DNA from 3 places in the Serratia ficaria genome. Region 3 is predicted to be linked to each of the others. Evidence: predicted binding sites of a transcription regulator. Region 3 holds the regulator's gene; each other region holds the start of a gene.

Region 1 (7,310 bases), 570 kb from region 3:
GCGCATCGCCATCGCCAGCTTTATGGCCTACGTGCTCGGCCAGATCCTCGATGTGCACGTCTTCAACCGCCTGCGCCAGCGCAGCGCCTGGTGGGTGGCGCCCGCGGCGGCGATGTTCCTCGGCAACATCAGCGATACGCTGTCGTTCTTCTTCATCGCCTTCTACAAGAGCAGCGACGCCTTTATGGCCAACAACTGGGTGGAGATCGCCCTGGTGGATTACAGCTTCAAAGTGCTGATCTGCATGTTGTTCTTCCTGCCGATGTACGGCGTGTTGCTGAACATGCTGCTCAAGCGCATCGCGGCGCGCGCCGGCGGCCTGCAGCCGGGCTAAGCCGTGCTATCATTGGCGGCCCGCACCCTTTCGGAGGCCGCCGATGAGCTTGACCACCCGCAACGCCACCCTCGAAGAAATCCACCGTCTGTACCGCTGCATTCCCGAATTCGGCGGCCTGCACAGCCTGGCCGACCTGCGGCAGCGCATCGGCTCCGCGCCCGCCAGCCTGCTGATCGCCGAGATCGACGGCCGGCCGGCCGGTTTCAAACTGGGCTATCAACTGCGGGAAGGGGCATTTTACAGCTGGCTGGGCGGCGTGCTGCCGGCGTTTCGCCGCCACGGCGTGGCGCAGGCGCTGCTGACCGAACAGGAGCGCTGGGCGCGGGCGCAGGGCTACCGGCAACTGAGGGTAAAAACCCGCAATCGGTTCCGCGCCATGCTGATGATGCTGATCGTCAATCACTATCAGATTGTTCGACTGGAAAATAAAGGCGAAGTGGCTGATTATCGGCTATTACTTGAAAAAACCTTGTGACAACATCCGCCTTGCATTTCAACCTGGAATAGGTTGCGATACGGCAGTGAAATCCTACCGGAAAGGAAGAAGGAAGCCCGATGCGTAAAGTAGCAAAATTGATGGGTATCAGCCTGCTGGTGCTTGGCCTGGCGGCCTGCGACGGCGACACCAAAGACACCAAGGCGCCGGCGGACGGCGCGGCGGCCAGCGCCTCGGCCGGGCAACAGGTCAGCCTGCTCGACGGCAAGCTGGCGTTTACCCTGCCGGCCGGCATGGCGGATCAGAGCGGCAAGCTGGGCAACCAGGCGAACAACATGCACGTTTATGCGGACAGCACCGGCCAGCGCGCGGTGATCGTGATCCTCGGCGACAAGACCGCCGACAGCCTGGAAACCCTGGCCAAGCGCCTGGAAGACACCCAGCGCGCGCGTGACGCCAACCTGCAGGTGATCACCAACAAAGCCATCGACGTCAACGGCGTGCCGCTGCGTCAGCTGGACAGCATCATCACCAGCGGCGGCGAGAAAGCCTACTCGTCGATCCTGATCGGCACCCTGGACAACAACATGTTGACCATTCAGGTGACGCTGCCGGCGGACAACCAGCAGCAGGCGCAGAGCGAAGCCGAAGGCATCATCAGCACCCTGAAGCTGGGCAAGTAAGCCACCGGGGGCGCAGCTCGCTGCGCCCTACGCCAACGCCTGCGCCAGCAGGGCGATCGGATGTTCGCAGCGCTTGCCGGTCGACATTTCAATCTGCCATTTGCAGGTCTCGCAGTCGGTCACCACCAAATCCGCCCCGCTCTCTTCAATCTGCCGGAACAGCGCGGCGCCGATGCCCTGTGAGGTGGCGTAATTCTCCGTTTTGAAGCCGTAGGTGCCGGCGATGCCGCAGCACTGCGGATCCAGCGCCACCAGCTCCAGCCCCGGTATCTGTCGCAGCAGTTCCAGCGTGTAGGCGGTCCAGCCCATTTTCTCCATATGGCAAGGCGTATGATAGGCCACGCGCAGCGGCGTGCGCTTTAGCGGCAGGCTGCACCCCTGGTTGATCAGCCGATAAAGATAGCGCGTCGCCAGCTCCACCCGATCGCGCACCGCCGAGGTGTCCACCTCCAGCAGATGCGGATACTCGTCGCGCAGGGTAAAGGTGCAGCTCGACGAGGTGGCCACCACCGGGATGCCGCGTTCCAGCACGGCGTGACTCAGGGATCCGGCGTTGACCCTGGCCTGCTTTTTGGCCTGTGCGATAAAGCCGTTGGCGATCAGGGGCACGCCGCAGCATTTCTCGCGCTTCAGCAGCTGCACGCCGATATCCAGCGCGTTGAACACCCGAATCAAATCCTTGCCCAGCTGCGGATGGTTGTAATTGACGAAGCAGCCGTGGAAAAACGCCACCTGCTCGGCATAGCGCTGCTGGGCCTGCGCCTGCTGGCGATACCAGCGGCGGAAGGTGCCGAACGAATACTTCGGCAGCGCGCGGCGGTGATCGATTTTCAGCGCCTTATCCAGCAAGGCGCGCACCGGCTTCAGGCCGGTGGCGGCGTTGACCACCGGCGCAAACGGCGTCGACAGCGTCCCCATTATGTCGGTATGGCTGAGGATGGCGTCGCGCAGCGTGGGCTTGCTCTGGGCGTAGTCGGCGCGCGCGCGTTGAATGATGTCGCCGATTTTAACCTCGGACGGGCAGGCGACCTCGCAGCGCTTGCAGTTGGTGCAATACTTCAGCGCCTCGTCGTACAGCGCCGGATCCTTCAGCCGCAGGCGTTCGCCGTCCGGCCCCGCCTGCTTCGGCCCCGGGTACAGGGGGTTCACTCTGGCTACCGGGCAATAGGTGGTGCAGACGGTGCACTTGATGCAGCTCTCGAAGCTGTGGTCTTTATGCAGGCTCATGCGTTTTCCTCCGCGGCTATCTGCCGGGCGACGTACAGCGCTCCGATCAATGACACCCCGGCGCCGCAGCCCTGCTGCAGCGGATCGTAGCCGCCGGTCACCGCGCCGATGGCGTACAGGTTGTCAAACGCCTCCCCTTGCCGCAGCGCGCGCAGGCGGCCGTCGGTGCGCACGCCGAACTGCAGGTAAGGCTGCGGGGCGAACAGGTCAGGGTGGCTCCAGTCGGCGCGCTCCGCCCGGCTGTCGACATCCAGCCCAAACACCGGCTCGCGCACGCCGTCGAACCTCGCCGTCAGCCCGTTGCTGAAGAAGCTGCCGCTGGCCAGCACCACCTGCTGCGCGTTCAGCGGAATGTCGCCATGGTTGCGGGTATACAGACCGGCGACGCGGCCGCCGGCGATTTCCGCCCGCAGCACGCTGTCGCCCGGCATAAACACCCCGCCCAGCTGCTGAAAACGCCGACGCAGCGCCTGGTGCAGGCGCATGCCGGGCACCGAAGGCGGCAGCGTCGGCAGCAGGCGGATCGGTTTGCCGACCGCCGCCTGCAGCGCCGCCAGCGGCGCATCGTCCTCCAGCCCCAGGCAGGCCGGCAGGAATATCGCTTCGGCCTCGCCCGCCAGCCGTTGCAGCTCAGCGGCCATCGGCGCCAGGTTCTCCGCCAGATCCAGCACCCGGGCGATATTCACCGCGCGGAACTCGCTGGGGTTGTTGCGCAGCCGGTCCAGCGCCGGCAGGTGCAGCTCAGCCACCTCGGCCTGCACGCCCAGCTCACGCGCCAGAGAACTGGCGGCCAACTGCGGCTGAAAATCGAGGAAGCCTTCGATGCCGATCGCCGCGATGCGCCGCCACGGCAGCGCGCCGGCCAGCGGCAGCGTCGGCACCGCCTGCGGGCTGAGCCAGGTGGCGCGGCGCGTGCCGAGCGGCGTCACCCGCAGATGGTTGCGTTCGCCGTCGCCCTGCAGGTTGAGGCCGCAGCGTTGCAGCAGCCGCTGCGCCTCGGCCGACAAGGCCGCCACGCGCTCGGCGCCGATCAGCGCGTAGGGATGCCGCGGCGCCTGGCGCGCCAGTTCGGGCAGCGCCGCCAGCGGTGCGCCAACCGCGCTACCGTCGGGCAACTGCGCCAGCAAATCCAGCGAGCCGGACGAAAAATAGAGCGCGCTCTGGCCGGCGCTGACCACCGCGCAACGCTTGCCCCGTTCGGCCACCGCTATCGCGCAGCTCAGGCCAGCCAGGCCGCCGCCAATCACCACCACGTCATAGCGCATCATCCGCCTCCTGCTCCTGGTCGCCGCGGGCGTCGAGCCCGCACAGGCCCTGATAAACCCAACGGGTGAATTCACTTTCGCGCAGCGCATCGCCCCAGGCGATCGGCCGCACGCCTTTCCAGCGTTCGTTGAGGAAATGCGACAGCTGATCGAGAGATTGCTGCGGCGTGCTGACCCTGAAACGCGTCAGCAGACCGGCGGCGCGGCAGGCGCACAGCTCCCCCTGGCAGGGGCCCATGCCGACCCGGGTGCGCCGGCGCAGATCAACCAGGTTGTTGACGGTCAGCGAATTGACCGCATAGCACACCTCACCGACGGTCACCGCTTCGCATTCGCACACCAGGCCGTTGTCGAGCCGATCGCCGGCCGGCACCTGGCTAGCGAGATCGCCGTGGCGATATACCGCCGAACCGCGAATGCTGGCGGGCAGAGAAACCACGCGGCGCGCCGTTTCTTCCGCCGTCTGACGCGAACCGGGCAGCGCCGCCTGCGCGGTGGTGCAGGGGCTGTTCAGGCCCAATTTTTCACACAGCTTGTCGGTGGCCCACTGCGCCATCAGCCGATAGGTCATCAGCTTGCCGCCGGTAATGGTGATAAACCCCTCCAGCCCGTCGCGTTCGGCGTGGTCGAGCAGCACGATGCCGCGGCTGACGTTGCGCCCGTTCGGGTCGTCGTCGCTGGCCACCAGCGGCCGTACGCCGGCATAGGCGCGCAGAATGCGGGTCTGCGCCAGCTCGGGCGCCAGCAGCGCACCCTCGCGGATCAGGATGTCCACCTCCTGCGGCGTCACCTGCATGTTGTCGATCTGGTCGTAGTCGATATGGGTGGAGGTGGTGCCAATCAGCGAGATGGTGTCGCCCGGCACCAGAATGTCGGCGTCCGCCGGTTTGCGGCAGCGGTTGATCACCCGGTTGTTGATGCGATGGCCGAGGATCAGCAACGCCCCCTTGGCCGGGAACATGCGCACCCGCAGATCGGCGTATTCGGCAATCTGCTGGCCCCAAATGCCCGCCGCGTTGACCACCATGGCGGCGTGCAAATCGTACCTTCTCCGGTTTTGATGGTCGAAAACGCGCACGCCGGTCACGCGATCGCCCGCGCGCAACAAACCGACCACCTGATGATAGGTGAGGCTCCGCGCGCCGTGCTCACGGGCGTCCAGCATGTTGGCGGCGGTCAGGCGGAACGGATCGACGGTGCCGTCCGGCACGCGCACCGCGCCGATCAGCGCCGGATTGGCCGCCGGCTCCAGGCGCAGGGCCAGCTGTGGATCGATCGCCTCGGCGTCGATGCCCGCCGCGCGGCAGGCGGCGATAAACGGCTGCTGATAGTCCAGCGGATCCTGCGGCAGGGTGATGAACAGCCCCTCTGTCGCTTCGATGCAATGGTGGGCGATGCGTTTCAGGATGCGATTTTCTTCGATGCATTCACGCGCCGACTCGCCGTCGGTGACCGCATAGCGCGCGCCGCTGTGCAGCAGGCCATGATTGCGGCCGGTGGCGCCGGTGGCGATATCGTGGCGCTCCAGCAGGATGCAGCGCAGCCCCCGGCGCGCGCAGTCGCGCGCAATGCCGGCGCCGGTCGCGCCGCCGCCGATGATGATCACATCCGTTTCGTCGTCCGCCGAATGGCTGCTCATAACGTTCCCCCAGGATCCGTGGTGATGCTCCCTATTGGGCCACGGTTACTGAGGGTTTTGTTTGATAAGGAACAATAACGAACCTTAAACGAAAGAAAAATGTCCACAAAAAACCATGAATGTGATCATTGTCACGATTTTTGGCCCTTTTTCTATTTCATAACGTTAACGAATCGCTCAAAATCCGCCGTAGTTTCATAAAAGTGTAACATTTGCGCCATTCATCACAGCGACACCAGGCGTATTTGACTAGGATGGCGCTCGTTATGGAACAAAAAAACACCACATTCGATATCCGCTCAATCATCAAATGAACGTAAAAGGTCATATTGATGTGATAACAGATAAAGCCATCGGAGGCGCTCATGTTGAGTATTTTTAAGCCGGCAGCACACATTTCCCGTGTGCCGGTCGACAAGGTCGACCCGCTCTACCGTAAATTGCGCTGGCAAATTTTTATGGGGATCTTCTTCGGTTATGCCGCCTACTATCTGGTGCGCAAGAACTTCACCCTGGCAATGCCGTACCTGATCGATCAGGGTTTCAGCCGCGGCGACCTCGGTTTCGCGCTGTCGGGCATTTCCATCGCCTACGGTTTTTCCAAATTCATCATGGGTTCGGTCTCCGACCGCTCCAACCCGCGGGTATTCCTGCCCGCCGGCCTGATCCTCGCCGCGGCGGTGATGCTGTTCATGGGCTTCGTGCCATGGGCCACCTCCAGCATCGCGGTGATGTTCGTGCTGCTGTTCCTGTGCGGCTGGTTCCAGGGCATGGGTTGGCCGCCGTGCGGCCGCACCATGGTGCACTGGTGGTCGCAGAAAGAACGCGGCAGCATCGTTTCGGTGTGGAACTGCGCCCACAACGTGGGTGGCGGCCTGCCGCCGCTGCTGTTCCTGCTGGGCATGGCCTGGTTCAACGACTGGCACGCGGCGCTGTACATGCCGGCCTTCGGCGCCATTCTGGTGGCCCTGATCGCCTTCGGCCTGATGCGCGATACTCCGCAGTCCTGCGGCCTGCCGCCGATTGAAGAGTACAAGAACGACTATCCGGACGACTACAGCGAGAAAGCCGAAGAAGAGCTGACCGCCAAGCAGATCTTCATGCAGTACATCCTGCCGAACAAGCTGCTGTGGTACATCGCGGTCGCCAACGTGTTCGTTTACCTGCTGCGTTACGGCATCCTCGACTGGTCGCCGACCTACCTGAAAGAAGTGAAGCACTTCGCGCTGGACAAGTCCTCCTGGGCTTACTTCCTGTACGAATACGCCGGTATCCCGGGCACCCTGCTGTGCGGCTGGATGTCGGATAAAGTGTTCAAGGGCAACCGCGGCGCCACCGGTGTGTTCTTCATGACCCTGGTGACCATCGCCACCGTCGTTTACTGGCTCAACCCGGTCGGCAACCCTGGCATCGACATGGCCTGCATGATCACCATCGGCTTCCTGATTTACGGTCCGGTGATGCTGATCGGCCTGCACGCGCTGGAGCTGGCGCCGAAGAAAGCCGCCGGCACCGCCGCGGGCTTTACCGGCCTGTTCGGTTACCTGGGCGGCTCGGTCGCCGCCAGCGCCATCGTCGGCTACACCGTGGACTACTTCGGTTGGGACGGCGGCTTTATGGTGATGATCGGCGGCAGCGTCGGCGCAGTACTGCTGCTGTTGCTGACCATGCTGAGCGAGAAAAAACACCACGCGGAAATCGCCGCCGGCAAACGCGGCTAAGC
Region 2 (7,310 bases), 1.4 Mb from region 3:
CGAACTGCTGCGCAGCTTCGCCGAATACCGGGTGCTGCTGTTCGGCGTGTTGATGGTGGCGATGATGATCTGGCGGCCGCGCGGGCTGGTGCGCATCAGCCGCGCCAGCTTCGCCGCCCGCAAGGGGGTGGCGCCATGAGCGACGCCATCCTGCAGGTGGAACATCTGATGATGCGCTTCGGCGGCATCAAGGCGCTGAACGACGTCAATCTGGCGGTGGAGCGCGGATCCATCACCGCCCTGATCGGCCCCAACGGCGCCGGAAAAACCACGGTATTCAACTGCCTGACCGGGTTTTATCGCGCCACCGGCGGGGCAATTTTGCTGAATACCCACAAGCGGCCGACCGACGTGATCCAGGTGCTGGGGCAGAAGTTTCGCGCCGGCGACTGGGTGAACCCGAAGCGGCTGGGCTCGCGGCTGTATTACAAGATGTTCGGCGGCACCCATCTGGTCAACCGCGCCGGGCTGGCGCGCACCTTCCAGAATATTCGGCTGTTCCGCGAGATGTCGGTGGTGGAGAACCTGCTGGTGGCCCAGCACATGCTGAGCAACCGCAACCTGATCGCCGGGGTGCTGAATACCCCGGGCTACCGCAAGGCGGAGAACGAGGCGCTGGATCGCGCCTTCTACTGGCTGGAGGTAGTGGATCTGGCGGACTGCGCCAATCGCCTGGCGGGGGAGATGTCGTACGGCCAACAGCGGCGGCTGGAGATCGCCCGCGCCATGTGCACCACGCCGGAGATGATCTGCCTCGACGAGCCGGCCGCCGGGCTGAACCCGGTCGAAACGGCCACGCTGAGCCGCATTATCCGCTTTCTGCGCCAGCATCACGGCATTACGGTGCTGCTGATTGAGCATGACATGGGGATGGTGATGGAGATCTCCGATCGGGTGATCGTGCTCGATCACGGCGACGTGATCGCCCGCGGCACTCCGCAAGAGATCCAGCATAACGATGCGGTGATAGCCGCCTACCTTGGCGCGGACGAAGAGGAGTTGGCGGGATGAGTGAGGCGATGCTGGAATTTCGCGATGTCGACGTGTTTTACGGCCCGATCCAGGCGCTGCAGCAGGTGTCGCTGCAGGTGAACGAAGGGGAAACGGTGGCGCTGATCGGCGCCAACGGCGCGGGCAAATCCACGCTGCTGATGTCTATCTTCGGCCAGCCGCGCATCAGCGGCGGGCAGATCCTGTTTCGCGGCGAAGACATCAGCCGCCGCTCTACCCATTTTGTCGCCAGCAGCGGCATCGCGCAGGCGCCGGAGGGGCGGCGCATCTTCCCGGACATGAGCGTGGAGGAAAACCTGCTGATGGGCACCATTACCGTCGGCAATCGCTATCTGCAGGAGGATCTGCAGCGGATGTTCGAGCTGTTTCCGCGGCTGAAGGAGCGGCGCAACCAGCGGGCGATGACCATGTCCGGCGGCGAACAGCAGATGCTGGCGATCGCCCGGGCGCTGATGAGCCGGCCCAAACTGCTGCTGCTGGACGAACCCAGCCTCGGATTGGCGCCGATCGTCGTCAAACAGATCTTCGGCACCCTGCGCGAGCTGACCCGCAGCGGCATGACGCTGTTCCTGGTGGAGCAGAACGCCAACCATGCGCTGAAGCTCTCGGATCGCGGCTACGTGATGGTCAACGGCCAGATCCGCCTGAGCGGCAGCGGCGAAGAGTTGCTCAACAATCAGGAGGTGAGAAAGGCCTATCTGGGCGGCGGGTAACCGCCTAGAACGTGCGCTGGATCCAGCGCACGTTCAGCCGCACCAGCGCGATGATGGCGCGGGAAAGCAGCCGCAGCCCGCCGGGTAAATCGCGGCGGCGAACGTCCAGCAGCAGCACGGTGCGCACCCGTTCGCTGTCGTTCCACACCTCGTGTTCGAAGGTATCGTCCCACAGCATGAACTCCCCCTCGCGCAGGCGATACTCCCGCCCGTCGACCTTCAGCACCGCCGCGGGCGAACCGTCCTCGCGCGTGGGCATGTCCAGCACCAGATAACCGCGCAGGATGCCGCGGAACGGGCCGCGGTGCGCCGGCACCCGCTTACCGGGCGCCAGAAAGGACAGCGAGGCGGACAGCACGTCCGGTGAAGCGGCGATAATGCCGGCCAGCGCCGGGCAGCGCGCCAGATTGCGGGGAATGGGGTGGCCGTAGGCCTGCATGATGAACATGCGCCAGTCGCGCGCGTCGTTGGCGGAGATCGACGCCTGTTCGCTCATGATTTCGTGGAATCGCGGAATGTTTCGCAGATCTTCGGCGACGGTCAGCGCTTCGTCGCGGATCTGCCGCCAGTGGGCGATAAAGCGCTGCGCATCGGGGAACAGCGCGGTGCTGTCCAGCACCGGCGCGCTATGGATGCGGCGATCGTAAACCTTGCGCAACGCAAGCACCGACCAATCGTAAATAGCTGACATAGTGACCTCGAATCAGTAACCGGGCTTTCCGCCGTCTTTTGACGCTATTGCTTGTTAAGGTGCGAGCGCCGAATGACCAGCTCGCCGGCATACAGCCGCTGGCCGCCGGGTTCAAACGCCTGCGTCAGGCAATGGATGCCGTCGGCCACCAGCGCCTGCATCGGCTGGCGGTAGGTGGTCAGCTGGTAGCTGGGGGAGGCCGCCAGCTCGATGTCGTCGAAGCCGACCACGGCGATCGGCGCGGCGCCCGGCGTGGCGCGCAGGGCGTCGATCGCGCCGATCGCCAGAATGTCGTTCTCGCAAAAAATGGCCTCGACGCGCTGCGCCGGCGGGGTGGCGGCCAGATAATCGCTCACGGCATCCAGCCCGCATTGGCGCTGATAGTGCGGCGCCTGCAGCACCAGGCTGACTTCGCGCCGCTGCTCCGCCAGCGCATCGCGAAAGCCGTCGAGCCGCCGCAGCTGGGTCGATTCACTGATCGGCCCCGCCAGATAGCCGATGCGCCGGTAGCCTTGCTGCGCAAACAGTTCGCCGATCTCGCGCCCGGCCTGGTAGCCGTTGGTGGCCAGCACCTGAATATAGGGGCTTTCGCTGTAGCGGTAGAGCACCACCAGCGGAATGCGATGAATATCCTGCGCCAGCCGGATCAGCCGCTCGTTAAGCACCGTGCCGAGGAACAGCAGCCCGTCCACCTGCATCTGGTCGGCCAGGGTCAGGGCGGATTCATAATCGCCCTCCGAGGTGATATTCAGCAGCAGCGCCATGTAACCGCGGCTTTGCAGCTGGCGGGTGACCTCATCCAGCAACGGAAAGATGTGCGGATTCTTCAGCTCGTCCGCCACCAGCCCGATGATGCGGGTGCTTTTTTTCGACAGGCTGCGCGCCAGCAGGTTGGGGCGATAGCCGAGCTCGCGCGCCGCGGCCTGCACCCGCAGCCGCGCATGTTCGGAGATCGACGCGCCGTCGGTAAAGGCGCGCGATACCGTCCATTTCGAGACGCCGGCGCGGGCCGCCACGTCGCTGGCGGTCGCCTTGTGGGCCGTCGTTTGCGGGGTAGAACCGGGTTTCTTCGCCATCATCCTTCGCTCGCGGTGAACGCTTCGGGTCGCTGAAATACCGCTCTGAAAAAACGGTAAGGTTCAACAGATTAGCACAGCCTTTCGCCAAGCGGGAGACGCCGCCGCGCCGCGCCCTCCCGGCGTGAGAGCCGGCAGGCGCGGTGCGGCGTATTTTTGTGCGAATTGTGATCCTGGCGGGCAAATATCACTCGCTGAATTTGACTTATTTTTAGCCATCTCCAATAGTCCACGGCAAGTGGCTCTGGTTTTACGGTCGATTTGCCACCTGATTTTGCACCCGGTTGCATCCAATTTTGCACCCGGGTGCAATTTGATTCAATCCCCGGAATTCAGGAGCAGACATGTTGAATGGCGAAAGAAAAATAGCCCGTCCGTTGCGGTGGGCGATGGTGGGCGGCGGGCGGCTCGGGCAGGTGGGGTATAAACACCGCTGCGGGGCCCTGCGGGATAACACCGCCTTTGCGCTGGTGGCCGGGGCGTTCGATATCGTGCCGGAGCGCGGCCGCGAATTCGGCGTCAACCTCGGCGTGGCGGCCGATCGCTGCTACGCCGATTACCGCCTGCTGTTCAGCCGGGAGGCGCAGCGCGAGGACGGTATCGAGGTGGTGTCGATAGCCACGCCGAACGGCACCCATTATGAGATTGCCCGCGCGGCGCTGCTGGCCGGGCTGCACGTCATCTGCGAAAAGCCGCTGTTCTTCACCAGCCGCGAGGCGCGCGAGATCAAGGCGCTGGCGGCGGAAAAAAACCGCATCGTCGGCGTGACCTACGGTTTCTCCGGCCACCCGCTGCTGCTGCAGATGCGCGCGATGATCGCCGCCGGCGAGATCGGCGAGATCCGCATGGTGGATCTGCAGTACACCCACGGTTTTAACGCCACCGACGACGGCGACCAGGTCAACGAAGCGCAGCGATGGCGCGTCGATCCGCGCGTCGCCGGGCCCAGCTTCGTGCTGGGCGATCTCTCTACCCACACCTACTACATGTCGCAGCTGATCATGCCGCAGATGCAAATCCGCGAGCTGCTCTGCGATCGCCAGAGCTTTATTCCTGCGCGCGCGCCGCTGGAGGACAACGCGCTGGTAATGATGCGTTACGCCAACGGCGCGGTAGGGCGCATGTGGGCCTCTTCGGTCAACGCCGGCGCCATGAGCAGCCAGCGCATTCGCATCGTCGGCAGCAAGGCCAGCCTGGAGTGGAGCGACGTCAACCCCAGCGAGCTGCGTTATGAGGTGCAGGGGCTGCCGGGCCAGACCCTGCATCGCGGCATGCCGTATCTGAACGACGACTGCAACGCCTATGAGCGGCTGGGCGTGCTGCATACCGAAGGGCTGACCGAATCCTGGGCCAACATTTACCTGAAGTTCGCGCTGGCGATCGACGCCAGCGATCGCGGCGACCGGCAGGCGCTGGCGCAGCTGGTCTATCCGGATATCGACGCCGGGCTGGAAGGGGTGCGCTGGATCGAAAACTGCGTGCGTTCCGCCGACGGCGGCGCCCGTTGGGTCAACTTCGAGTGATTTAAGGAATAACCGATGAAACTGTCTTTCTGTACCGATAGCCTGGGGCATCTGCCGTTTGAGGCGATGCTCGACCATTTGTGTTCGCGCTGGAGAACTTCGGTGGCGGCCCTGCAGCAGAGCCTCAGCCGGTAGTCCCTGTTAATCCCCGTCTGCCCGGCGCGGCGGACGGGGATCACAAAATTCCATACAATAAAAATGTGACGCATATCGCATTTATCCCGCCAGTTGGTTAAAATATCGCTACTTGCCGCACCTGTCCGGACCCCGTTTACCATGGAACACACCAACGTCTCCCGCTCAACCGCCTGGTTGCGCGTGGTCATTCTTGCCGTCTCGGCCTTTATTTTCAACACCACCGAGTTTATTCCGGTCGGTTTGCTGAGCGATATCGCCGCCAGCTTCTCGATGCAAACCGAGCAGGTCGGGCTGATCATCACCATTTACGCCTGGATCGTCGCCGCCGCCTCGCTGGTGTGCATGTTGCTGACCAGCAAGATCGAGCGCCGCAAGCTGCTGATCGGGGTGTTCATGCTGTTTATCGCCAGCCACGTGCTGACCGCCGTGGCCTGGAATTTCACCACGCTGGTTATCTCGCGCGCCGGGGTGGCGTTGGCCCACTCGGTGTTCTGGTCGATCACCGCGTCGCTGGCGATCCGCGTGGCCCCGGCGGGCAAGAAGGCCCAGGCATTGAGCCTGCTGGCCGGCGGCACCGCGCTGGCGATGGTGCTTGGTCTGCCGTTGGGGCGGGTCGTTGGCCAGATCCTCGGTTGGCGCATGACCTTTATCGGCATCGCGGTATGCGCCACCCTGGCGCTGGCGCTGCTGTGGCGCCTGTTGCCGGAGCTGAAAAGCGAACATTCCGGTTCGCTGTCCAGCGTGCCGGTGCTGTTCAAACGCCCGGCGCTGGTCAGCCTGTATATGCTGACCATCATCGTGGTGACCGCGCACTTCACCGCCTACAGCTACATCGAGCCGTTTATCCAGACGGTGGCCGGGCTTTCCGAGAACTTCACCACCCTGATGCTGCTGCTGTTCGGCGCCGCCGGCATCGTCGGCAGCCTGTTGTTCAGCCGCTTCAGCGAACGTTTCCCTTCGGGATTCTTTATCGGCGCCATCGCGCTGCTGGCGCTGAGCCTGCTGCTGCTGCTGCCGGCCTCCGGCGATGAAAACCACCTGACCCTGCTGTGCATCTTCTGGGGCATGGCGATCATGGCCATCGGCCTGTCGATGCAGGCCAAGGTGCTGAGCCTGGCGCCGGACGCCACCGACGTGGCGATGTCGATCTACTCCGGGCTGTACAACTTCGGCATCGGCGGCGGTGCGCTGCTGGGCAACCAGGTCAGCCTGCATCTCGGCATGGGCAACATCGGCTTCGTCGGCGCGCCGCTGGCGCTGATCGCCCTCGGCTGGTGCCTGCTGAACTTCTACCGCAGCGAACGGCTGCAGCAGCACCACAGCCGTTAATCCCCCTGCGGCGGCCGGGCCCGGCCGCCGCAGCTAAATTTTCTCTCTGTAAAACAGTCCGCTGCAGCGTTTTATGCTTAACTTTTTTTCATAGGCTGCTAATTAAAAATTTAACTCCGGCGCCGGATCGCTAGCATAGAAAGTCATCAAATATGTTAATGGGAGGTTAACGGTGAGTGACTCTGTGGCGGCTTCGCCTATCCATGAGCGGGATCTGTCGGCCAGGATCGACGCCTTGCCCGCGTCGGCCGGCCTGTGGCGCTTTATCATCCTGCTGTCGCTGGGCGGCTTTTTCGAACTCTACGATCTGTTTCAGACCGGCTATATCAGCACCGGCCTGATCGCCGACGGCATTTTCCACACCGGCGCGCAGGGAGTATTCGGCGTTTCGGACCAGGCGGCCTTCGCCTCGGCCACCTTCCTCGGCCTGTTCATCGGCGCCAGCCTGCTCAGCCCTTACGCCGACCGCTTTGGCCGCCGCACCACCTTTATGTTCGCGCTGGCCTGGTACGGCGTATTCTCGCTGCTGCTGGCGTTCCAGCAGCAGGCGGAGTGGGTTATCTTCCTGCGTTTTTTGGTGGGGGTCGGGCTGGGCATCGAGCTGGTGACCATCGACACCTACCTGACCGAATGGGTGCCGGCGCATCTGCGCACCCGGGCGTTCGCCTTCGCGTTTTTCATTCAGTTTCTGTCGGTGCCGACGGTGGCGCTGATGTCCTGGTGGCTGGTGCCGCAGACTATTCTCGGGCTGAGCGGCTGGCGCTACGTGGTGATCGCCGGCGCAGTGGCTTCGCTGGTGATCTGGCTGGTGCGCAAGGGGCTGCCGGAA
Region 3 (7,310 bases):
GAAGGCGACAGCTTCCACCGCTATACCCGGCCGGAAATGGACGCGGCGATCCGCAAGGCGCGCGACCTGGGGCGGCATATCAGCTACTTCGGCCCCGAGGCCAACGATTTCGGCCTGCTGCAGCAGAGCTTTATCGAGTACGGCAAAAACGGCACCGGCCGCTCGCGCAAGTACCTGCACACCTATGACGAGGCGGTGCCCTACAATCAGGTGCCCGGCACCTTCACCCCCTGGGAGCCGCTGCCGGCGCCGACCGACGTGCTGTTTTACGAGGGCCTGCACGGCGGCGTGGTCACCGAACACAACGACGTGGCCAACCATGTCGACCTGCTGGTCGGGGTGGTGCCGATAGTCAACCTGGAATGGATCCAGAAGCTGATCCGCGATACCGGCGAGCGCGGCCATTCCCGCGAGGCGGTGATGGACTCTGTCGTGCGTTCGATGGAAGACTACATCAACTACATTACGCCGCAGTTCTCGCGCACCCACATCAACTTCCAGCGCGTGCCGACGGTGGACACCTCCAACCCGTTCGCCGCCAAGGCGATCCCCTCGCTGGATGAAAGCTTCGTGGTGATCCACTTCCGCGGGCTGGATCAGATTGATTTCCCCTACCTGCTGGCGATGCTGCAGGGCTCGTTCATCTCGCACATCAACACGCTGGTGGTGCCGGGCGGCAAAATGGGGCTGGCGATGGAGCTGATTATGGCGCCGCTGGTGCAACGGCTGCTGGAAGGCAAGAAGATCGAATGATAGCGCACGGGCGCAGCGCTGGCCGCGCCCGTTAACCGGTTATTCCGGGCTGCGGATCTCGAAGCTGTGGGTCACGCTGGCGGCCTTGTTCAGCATCAGCGCGACCGAACAATACTTCTCGGCCGACAGGTTGACCGCCCGCTCAACGATCTTGTCGGTCAGATGCTGGCCGGTCACGATGAAATGCAGGTTGATACGGGTAAACAGGCGCGGCGCTTCTTCGCGGCGTTCGGAGGTCAGTTTGACTTCGCAGTCGCGCACGTCGTTGCGGCCTTTTTGCAGGATCGACACCACGTCGATCGCGCTGCAGCCGCCCACCGACATCAGCACCATTTCCATCGGGCTGGGCGCCTTGTCGCCGGCGTTGCCGTCCATCAGCACCTGATGGCCTGACGCCGATTCACCCAGAAACGTTAACCCTTCCACCCACTTGACTCTTGCCTGCATACTGGTCACTCCGGTTGATTTCTTAAAATCAGGGTACGCTTTCGCATAGAAACAGGCAACGGAACCTGATGCTAATCATGCTGAAGCGAGACAACACAAGACACCCGCCTTACTCTGTGCTACAAACAGAGCCGCAATAAATCTTTCCGGGACACTGATTTCAGGGAAACGCCCAGGGAAAGGCTCCTTTACCGGTATGTTAATAGAATGTAGCTTGCAGCTCTCCCGGCAAGTTAATATGCTAGAGCGACAGCGTATATTTATGACACGCCTCAAAACCTGCCGATAGCCCTCGCTCAGACAACGGCTACAGGCACGTTTTACAGGGAACTCTGACCCCTGTGACACAAGGCAGCGATAACAACAGAGGATAACAGCGAATGGTTCTCGGCAAACCGCAAACAGACCCTACTCTCGAATGGTTCCTGTCTCATTGCCATATCCACAAATATCCATCGAAGAGTACGCTGATTCACCAAGGTGAAAAGGCCGAAACGCTTTACTACATCGTGAAAGGCTCCGTAGCGGTGCTGATCAAGGATGAAGAAGGTAAAGAGATGATCCTGTCCTACCTCAACCAGGGGGATTTCATCGGCGAGCTCGGATTGTTTGAAGAAGGTCAGGAGCGCAGCGCCTGGGTTCGGGCGAAGACCGCCTGTGAAGTGGCTGAAATTTCCTATAAGAAATTCCGTCAGCTGATCCAGGTTAACCCAGACATCCTGATGCGCCTGTCCGCCCAGATGGCAAGCCGCCTGCAGGTCACCTCCGAGAAAGTGGGCAACCTCGCCTTCCTGGACGTTACCGGCCGCATCGCGCAAACCCTGCTGAACCTGGCGAAACAGCCTGATGCCATGACCCACCCGGACGGCATGCAGATCAAGATCACCCGTCAAGAAATCGGCCAGATCGTCGGCTGCTCACGCGAAACCGTTGGCCGTATTCTGAAAATGCTGGAAGACCAAAACCTGATCTCCGCCCACGGCAAAACCATTGTCGTCTACGGCACGCGTTAATCACTGAAAAAACGGCGCAGCGATGCGCCGTTTTTTTATCTGCAGCCTGCGATGTGGCGCCGCCTGATCTACCACCCCGAAGTCAACTACGCACTGCGGCAAACGCTGGTGCTGTGCCTGCCGGTACTGCTCGGCCTGCTGATTGGCCAGCTGCAGCTCGGCCTGCTGTTTTCGCTGGTTCCCGCCTGCTGCAACATCGCCGGGCTGGACACGCCCCATAAACGCTTCTTTAAACGTCTGATCGTCGGCGGTTCGCTGTTCGCGCTCAGCAGCCTGCTGTTGCAACAGGCGCTGCTGTGGCAGGTGCCGCTGCCGGCGCTGATGCTCGGCCTGGCGCTGCTGCTCGGCGTCAGCGGGGAAATCAGCCCGCTGCACGCCCGGCTGCTGCCGGCGGCGCTGGTGGCCGCCATTTTTTCCCTCAGCATGGCCGGTACGGTGCCGATCTGGCAGGCGCCGCTGCTGTACGTCATCGGCACCGCCTGGTACGGCCTGTTCACCTGGTTCTGGTTCAAGCTGTGGAAAGAGCAGCCGATGCGCGAGTCTTTGAGCCAGCTGTATCTGGAGCTGGCGGACTACTGCGAGGCCAAATATTCGCTGCTGACCCAGCACACCGATCCGCAAACCGCGCTGCCGCCGCTGCTGGTGCGCCAGCAAAAGGTGATGGATCTGATCGGCCTGCTGTATCAGCAGCTCAACTTCCTGCCGCACGCCAGCAATCTGGAGCAAAAACGCCTGCTGCGCACCTTCCAGGTGGCGCTGGATCTGCAGGAGCACATTACCGTCAGCCTGCATCAGCCGGAAGAGGTGCAAAAACTGGTGGAGCAAAGCCAGGCCGAAGCGATTATCCGCCGCAACGCCCAGGTGATCGCCGGCCGGCTGCGCGTGGTGGCGCACGATATCCTCTATCATCAGCATTCGCAGCGCTTCAATATGACCCATGAACTGGCGGCGTTGGAGAAGGTGGCGGCGCAGCATGCCGACAACCCGGTCGGCCAGTTCTGCTATTACCATTTCAGCCGCATCGCCCGCCTGCTGCGCACCCAGCGCCCGCTGTACCGTCGCGATCTGATGGCCAATCAGAGCCGCCTGCCGTTCTGGCCGGCGCTGGCCAGCTACCTGTCGTTCAGGTCCAACGCCCTGCGCAACGCCGCGCGGCTGGGCGTCACGCTGGCGCTCGGCAGCAGCCTGGGGATGATGTTCAACCTGCCCAAGCCTTACTGGATCCTGTTGACCATCATGCTGGTGAGCCAGAACGGCTACAATGCCACCCGGGTGCGGATCCAGCACCGTGCGCTCGGCACCCTGGCCGGGCTGATGATCGCCGCCGGCCTGCTGCGGCTGCAGCTGCCGGAGGCCGAAACCCTGAGCATCATGTTGGCGATCACGCTGCTGGCCTACCTGGTTTCGCGGAAAAACTACGGGCTGGCGGTCATCGGCTTCACGGTTACCGCGGTGTACACCCTGCAGCTGCTGGCGCTGAACGGCTCCCATTTCCTGGTGCCGCGCCTGGTCGATACGCTGATTGGCTGCGTGCTGGTCTTCGGCGGCACCATCTGGCTGTGGCCGCAGTGGCAAAGCGGCCTGCTGCGCAAAAACGCGCACCAGGCGCTGGAAAACGATCAGCGCGCGCTGCGGCTGATGCTGGAAGAACGGGAGCCGGATCCCGCCGCGCTGGCCTATGCGCGCATGCAGGTCAATCAGGCGCATAATGCGCTGTTCACCTCGCTGAATCAGGCGATGCAGGAACCGGGATTCGCTTCGGATTATCTGGCGGATATGCGGCTGTGGGTCACCCACAGCCAGTTTATCGTCGAGCACCTCAACGCCATGACCATCCTGGCGCGCGAGCACTACATGCTGACGCCAACGCTGGCGGAAGAGTACCTGCAAACCTGTGAAATCGCGCTGCAAAGCTGCCAGCAGCGGCTGGAATACGACGGGCCGAGCAGCAGCAACAGCGGCATCATGCAGCCGCCGGATCTGCATCCCGACATGCCGGTCACCGAGATGGAACGCCACCTGCGGCGCATCCTGTCGCACCTGAGCGTGATGCACACCATTTCGTCGCTGGCCTGGAGCCAGCGCCCGCACCACGGCATCTGGCTGAAACGCAAGCTGCGCGATCAATAAGGGCGCGGCATGGCCGCGCCCCAATCGTCGCACGCCGGGTTCAGGCGTTGATCACGTCCTGCACCGCCTGTTCAAACAGCGCCATGCCCGCCTCGATATCCTGCGGCTCCACCACCAGCGACGGCGCAAAACGGATCACGTTCGGCCCGGCGTTGAGGATCATCAGCCCGCGCGCGGCGGCGGCGGTGAGGAAATCCCGCGCCCGCCCCTGATACTGCGGCGTCAGCTCCGCGCCGATCAGCAGCCCCATGCCGCGAATGTCGGTGAAAATTCGGTATTTTTCGCCAATCTTCCGCAAGGCGTCGACATACAGGCCATGGCGTTGTTCAACGCCGCTCAGCACCTCCGGCGTATTGATCACGTCCAGCGCCGCTTCCGCCACCGCGCAGGCCAGCGGGTTGCCGCCGTAGGTGGTGCCGTGGGTGCCCACCTGCATCACCGAGGCGATCTCTTCGGTGGTCAGCATGGCGCTGACCGGGAAGCCGCCGCCCAGCGCTTTGGCGGTGGTGAGAATGTCCGGCGTCACGCCATAATGCATATAGGCGAACAGCTTGCCGCTGCGGCCCATGCCGCTTTGCACCTCGTCAAACACCAGCAGCGCCTGATGCTGGTCGCACAGCGCGCGCACCCCGTTAAGGAATTCGGCGTTCACCGGCGTGATGCCGCCTTCGCCCTGAATCGGCTCCATCACCACCGCGCAGGTATGGTCGTCCATCACCGCTTTCACCGCCGCCAGATCGTTGAACGGCACATGCACGATATCGGCGGGCTTTGGCCCGAAACCGTCGGAATACTTGGCCTGCCCGCCCACCGAAACGGTGAACAGCGTGCGGCCGTGGAACGCGTTATGGAAAGCGATGATTTTGGTTTTGTACGGGCTGTGGCGGGTGATGGCGTAGTGGCGCGCCAGCTTGAAGGCCGCTTCGTTGGCCTCGGCGCCGGAGTTGGCGAAAAACACCCGATCGGCGAAGGTGGCGGCGATCAGCTTGCTCGCCAGGCGCAGCGCCGGTTCGTTGGTGAAAACGTTGCTGGTATGCCACAGGGTTTCGCCCTGCTGTTTCAGCGCCGCCACCAGCGCCGGGTGGCAATGGCCCAACGCCGTCACCGCGATGCCGCCGGAGAAATCGATGTACTCTTTCCCCTGCTGATCCCACACCCGGCTGCCCTTGCCGCGCACCGGAACAAACTGCGCGGGTGCATAAACAGGCAGGATAACCTGATCAAACGTACTGCGGCTTACTGCGGATTTTTCGGTCATTATCGGGCCCACCCTGAAGGTCTTTCAGCGTTATCTTGATGATTGAGTGAAAATATAATCACAAAATATGCATAAAAAACCAATAAAGGGCAAACGCAAATCGCCTTTGGGGCAAAAAAAATGCCAATGGATTAACTTTTAAGGAAATTATCCAGCAGCCGATGCCCCTGTTCGCTGAGGATACTCTCCGGATGGAACTGCACCCCCTCCAGCGCCAGCCGGCGATGGCGGATGCCCATGATCTCATCGCGCTCGCCGTCGCGTTCGCTCCAGGCGGTCACCTCGAAGCAGTCCGGCAGCGTATCGGCCTTCAGCACCAGCGAATGGTAGCGGGTCACGGTGAGCGGATTGTTCAGCCCGCGAAACACCCCGCCATCGCAGTGGCGGATCGCCGAGGTCTTGCCGTGCATCACCTCGCGGGCGCGCACCACTTCGGCGCCAAACGCCTGGCCCAGCGCCTGATGCCCCAGACAAACGCCGAGGATCGGCAACTTGCCGGCAAAGTGACGGATGGCGTCCAGCGAGATGCCGGCTTCGTTCGGGGTGCAGGGACCGGGTGAAATCACCAGGCGCTGCGGCGCCAGCCGCTCGATATCGGCCAGCTGCAGCGCATCGTTGCGCTTCACCAACACCTCGGCGCCCAATTCGCAGAAGTACTGGTAAAGGTTATAGGTAAAGGAGTCGTAGTTATCGATCAACAGCAGCATGTTAGGTCCAGCAGAAAAAAGCGCTGCGACAGTTTACTGGTTTAGCCTGCTGCTGCCGACGATAATTTCGGCTTACTTTTTACGGCCGCCCATGATGGAGCCCAGCACGCCGCGCAGGATCTGCCGGCCGAGGTCGCGCGCCATGCTCTTGGCCGCGGTCTGGACGATGCCGTCGCGCTTGCCGCCGCGCGGGCCGGTGGAGCCGAACAGGATCTCGTTCAGGCCGCCCATCAGGCCGCCGCCCGCCTGCTGCTGCGCCTGCGGTTGCTGAGCCGGCTGGCCCGGCTGCGGCGCGCCGACGGTGGCGAAACCCTCCGAAGACAGCTTCTCGTAGGCCGATTCGCGGTCGACCATATCCTCATAGCGGCCATACAGCGGCGATTTGTTGATCGCGCTGTTCAGGCCGTCGGCGCCCAGCATGCCCATCTTGGACTCCGGCGCGATCACCATCGCCCGCTCCACCACGTTGGGCCGGCCCTTTTCGTCCAGGAACGACACCAGCGCTTCGCCCACGCCCAGCTCGGTGATCGCCGTTTCGGCGTCGAAAGCCGGGTTGGCGCGCATGGTTTGCGCCGCCGCCTTCACCGCTTTCTGGTCGCGCGGCGTGAAGGCGCGCAGCGCGTGCTGCACGCGGTTGCCCAGCTGGCCCAGCACGCTGTCCGGGATATCCAGCGGGTTCTGGGTGACAAAGTAAATGCCCACGCCCTTGGAGCGGATCAGCCGCACCACCTGCTCGATCTTGGTCAGCAGCGCCGGCGGCGCGTCGTTGAACAGCAGGTGGGCCTCGTCGAAGAAGAACACCAGCTTCGGCTGCTCCGGATCGCCCACTTCCGGCAGATGCTCGAACAGTTCGGCCAGCAGCCACAGCAGGAATACCGAATACAGCTTCGGTTGGTTAATCAGCTTGTCCGCCGCCAGCAGGTTGATGACGCCGTGGCCGTTGGCGTCGGTTTTCATCAGGTCGTTGATGTCCAGCATCGGTTCGCCGAAGAACTGGTTGGC

What was found. The regulator CRP, encoded in region 3, controls carbon source genes, mostly activating them, when cyclic AMP is high. The targets are predictions, from matches to a motif close to ATGTGANNNNNNTCACAT.
Region 1: the regulator CRP is predicted to act here: its motif matches at 5,707-5,724, upstream of glpT (glycerol-3-phosphate transporter).
Region 2: the regulator CRP is predicted to act here: its motif matches at 5,213-5,230, upstream of CKW09_RS16370 (sugar transporter).

The regions. Positions count from the first base shown of each region.
Region 1 covers NZ_LT906479.1:198,267-205,576, reverse strand. Annotated here, with positions in the region: gene CKW09_RS00920 (7-cyano-7-deazaguanine/7-aminomethyl-7-deazaguanine transporter) at 1-334, shown strand, start outside; gene CKW09_RS00915 (GNAT family N-acetyltransferase) at 378-812, shown strand; gene CKW09_RS00910 (DcrB family lipoprotein) at 893-1,456, shown strand; gene glpC (anaerobic glycerol-3-phosphate dehydrogenase subunit GlpC) at 1,484-2,683, opposite strand; gene glpB (glycerol-3-phosphate dehydrogenase subunit GlpB) at 2,680-3,948, opposite strand; gene glpA (anaerobic glycerol-3-phosphate dehydrogenase subunit A) at 3,938-5,587, opposite strand; gene glpT (glycerol-3-phosphate transporter) at 5,953-7,308, shown strand.
Region 2 covers NZ_LT906479.1:3,450,608-3,457,917, reverse strand. Annotated here, with positions in the region: gene livM (high-affinity branched-chain amino acid ABC transporter permease LivM) at 1-139, shown strand, start outside; gene CKW09_RS16395 (ABC transporter ATP-binding protein) at 136-1,011, shown strand; gene CKW09_RS16390 (ABC transporter ATP-binding protein) at 1,008-1,724, shown strand; gene CKW09_RS16385 (aspartyl/asparaginyl beta-hydroxylase domain-containing protein) at 1,729-2,415, opposite strand; gene CKW09_RS16380 (LacI family DNA-binding transcriptional regulator) at 2,460-3,494, opposite strand; gene CKW09_RS16375 (Gfo/Idh/MocA family protein) at 3,836-5,014, shown strand; gene CKW09_RS16370 (sugar transporter) at 5,291-6,481, shown strand; gene CKW09_RS16365 (MFS transporter) at 6,654-7,310, shown strand, end outside.
Region 3 covers NZ_LT906479.1:4,839,415-4,846,724, forward strand. Annotated here, with positions in the region: gene CKW09_RS22720 (phosphoribulokinase) at 1-753, shown strand, start outside; gene CKW09_RS22725 (OsmC family protein) at 793-1,200, opposite strand; gene crp (cAMP-activated global transcriptional regulator CRP) at 1,581-2,213, shown strand; gene CKW09_RS22735 (YccS/YhfK family putative transporter) at 2,265-4,343, shown strand; gene argD (bifunctional acetylornithine/succinyldiaminopimelate transaminase) at 4,384-5,601, opposite strand; gene CKW09_RS22745 (aminodeoxychorismate synthase component II) at 5,733-6,308, opposite strand; gene CKW09_RS22750 (helicase HerA-like domain-containing protein) at 6,381-7,310, opposite strand, start outside.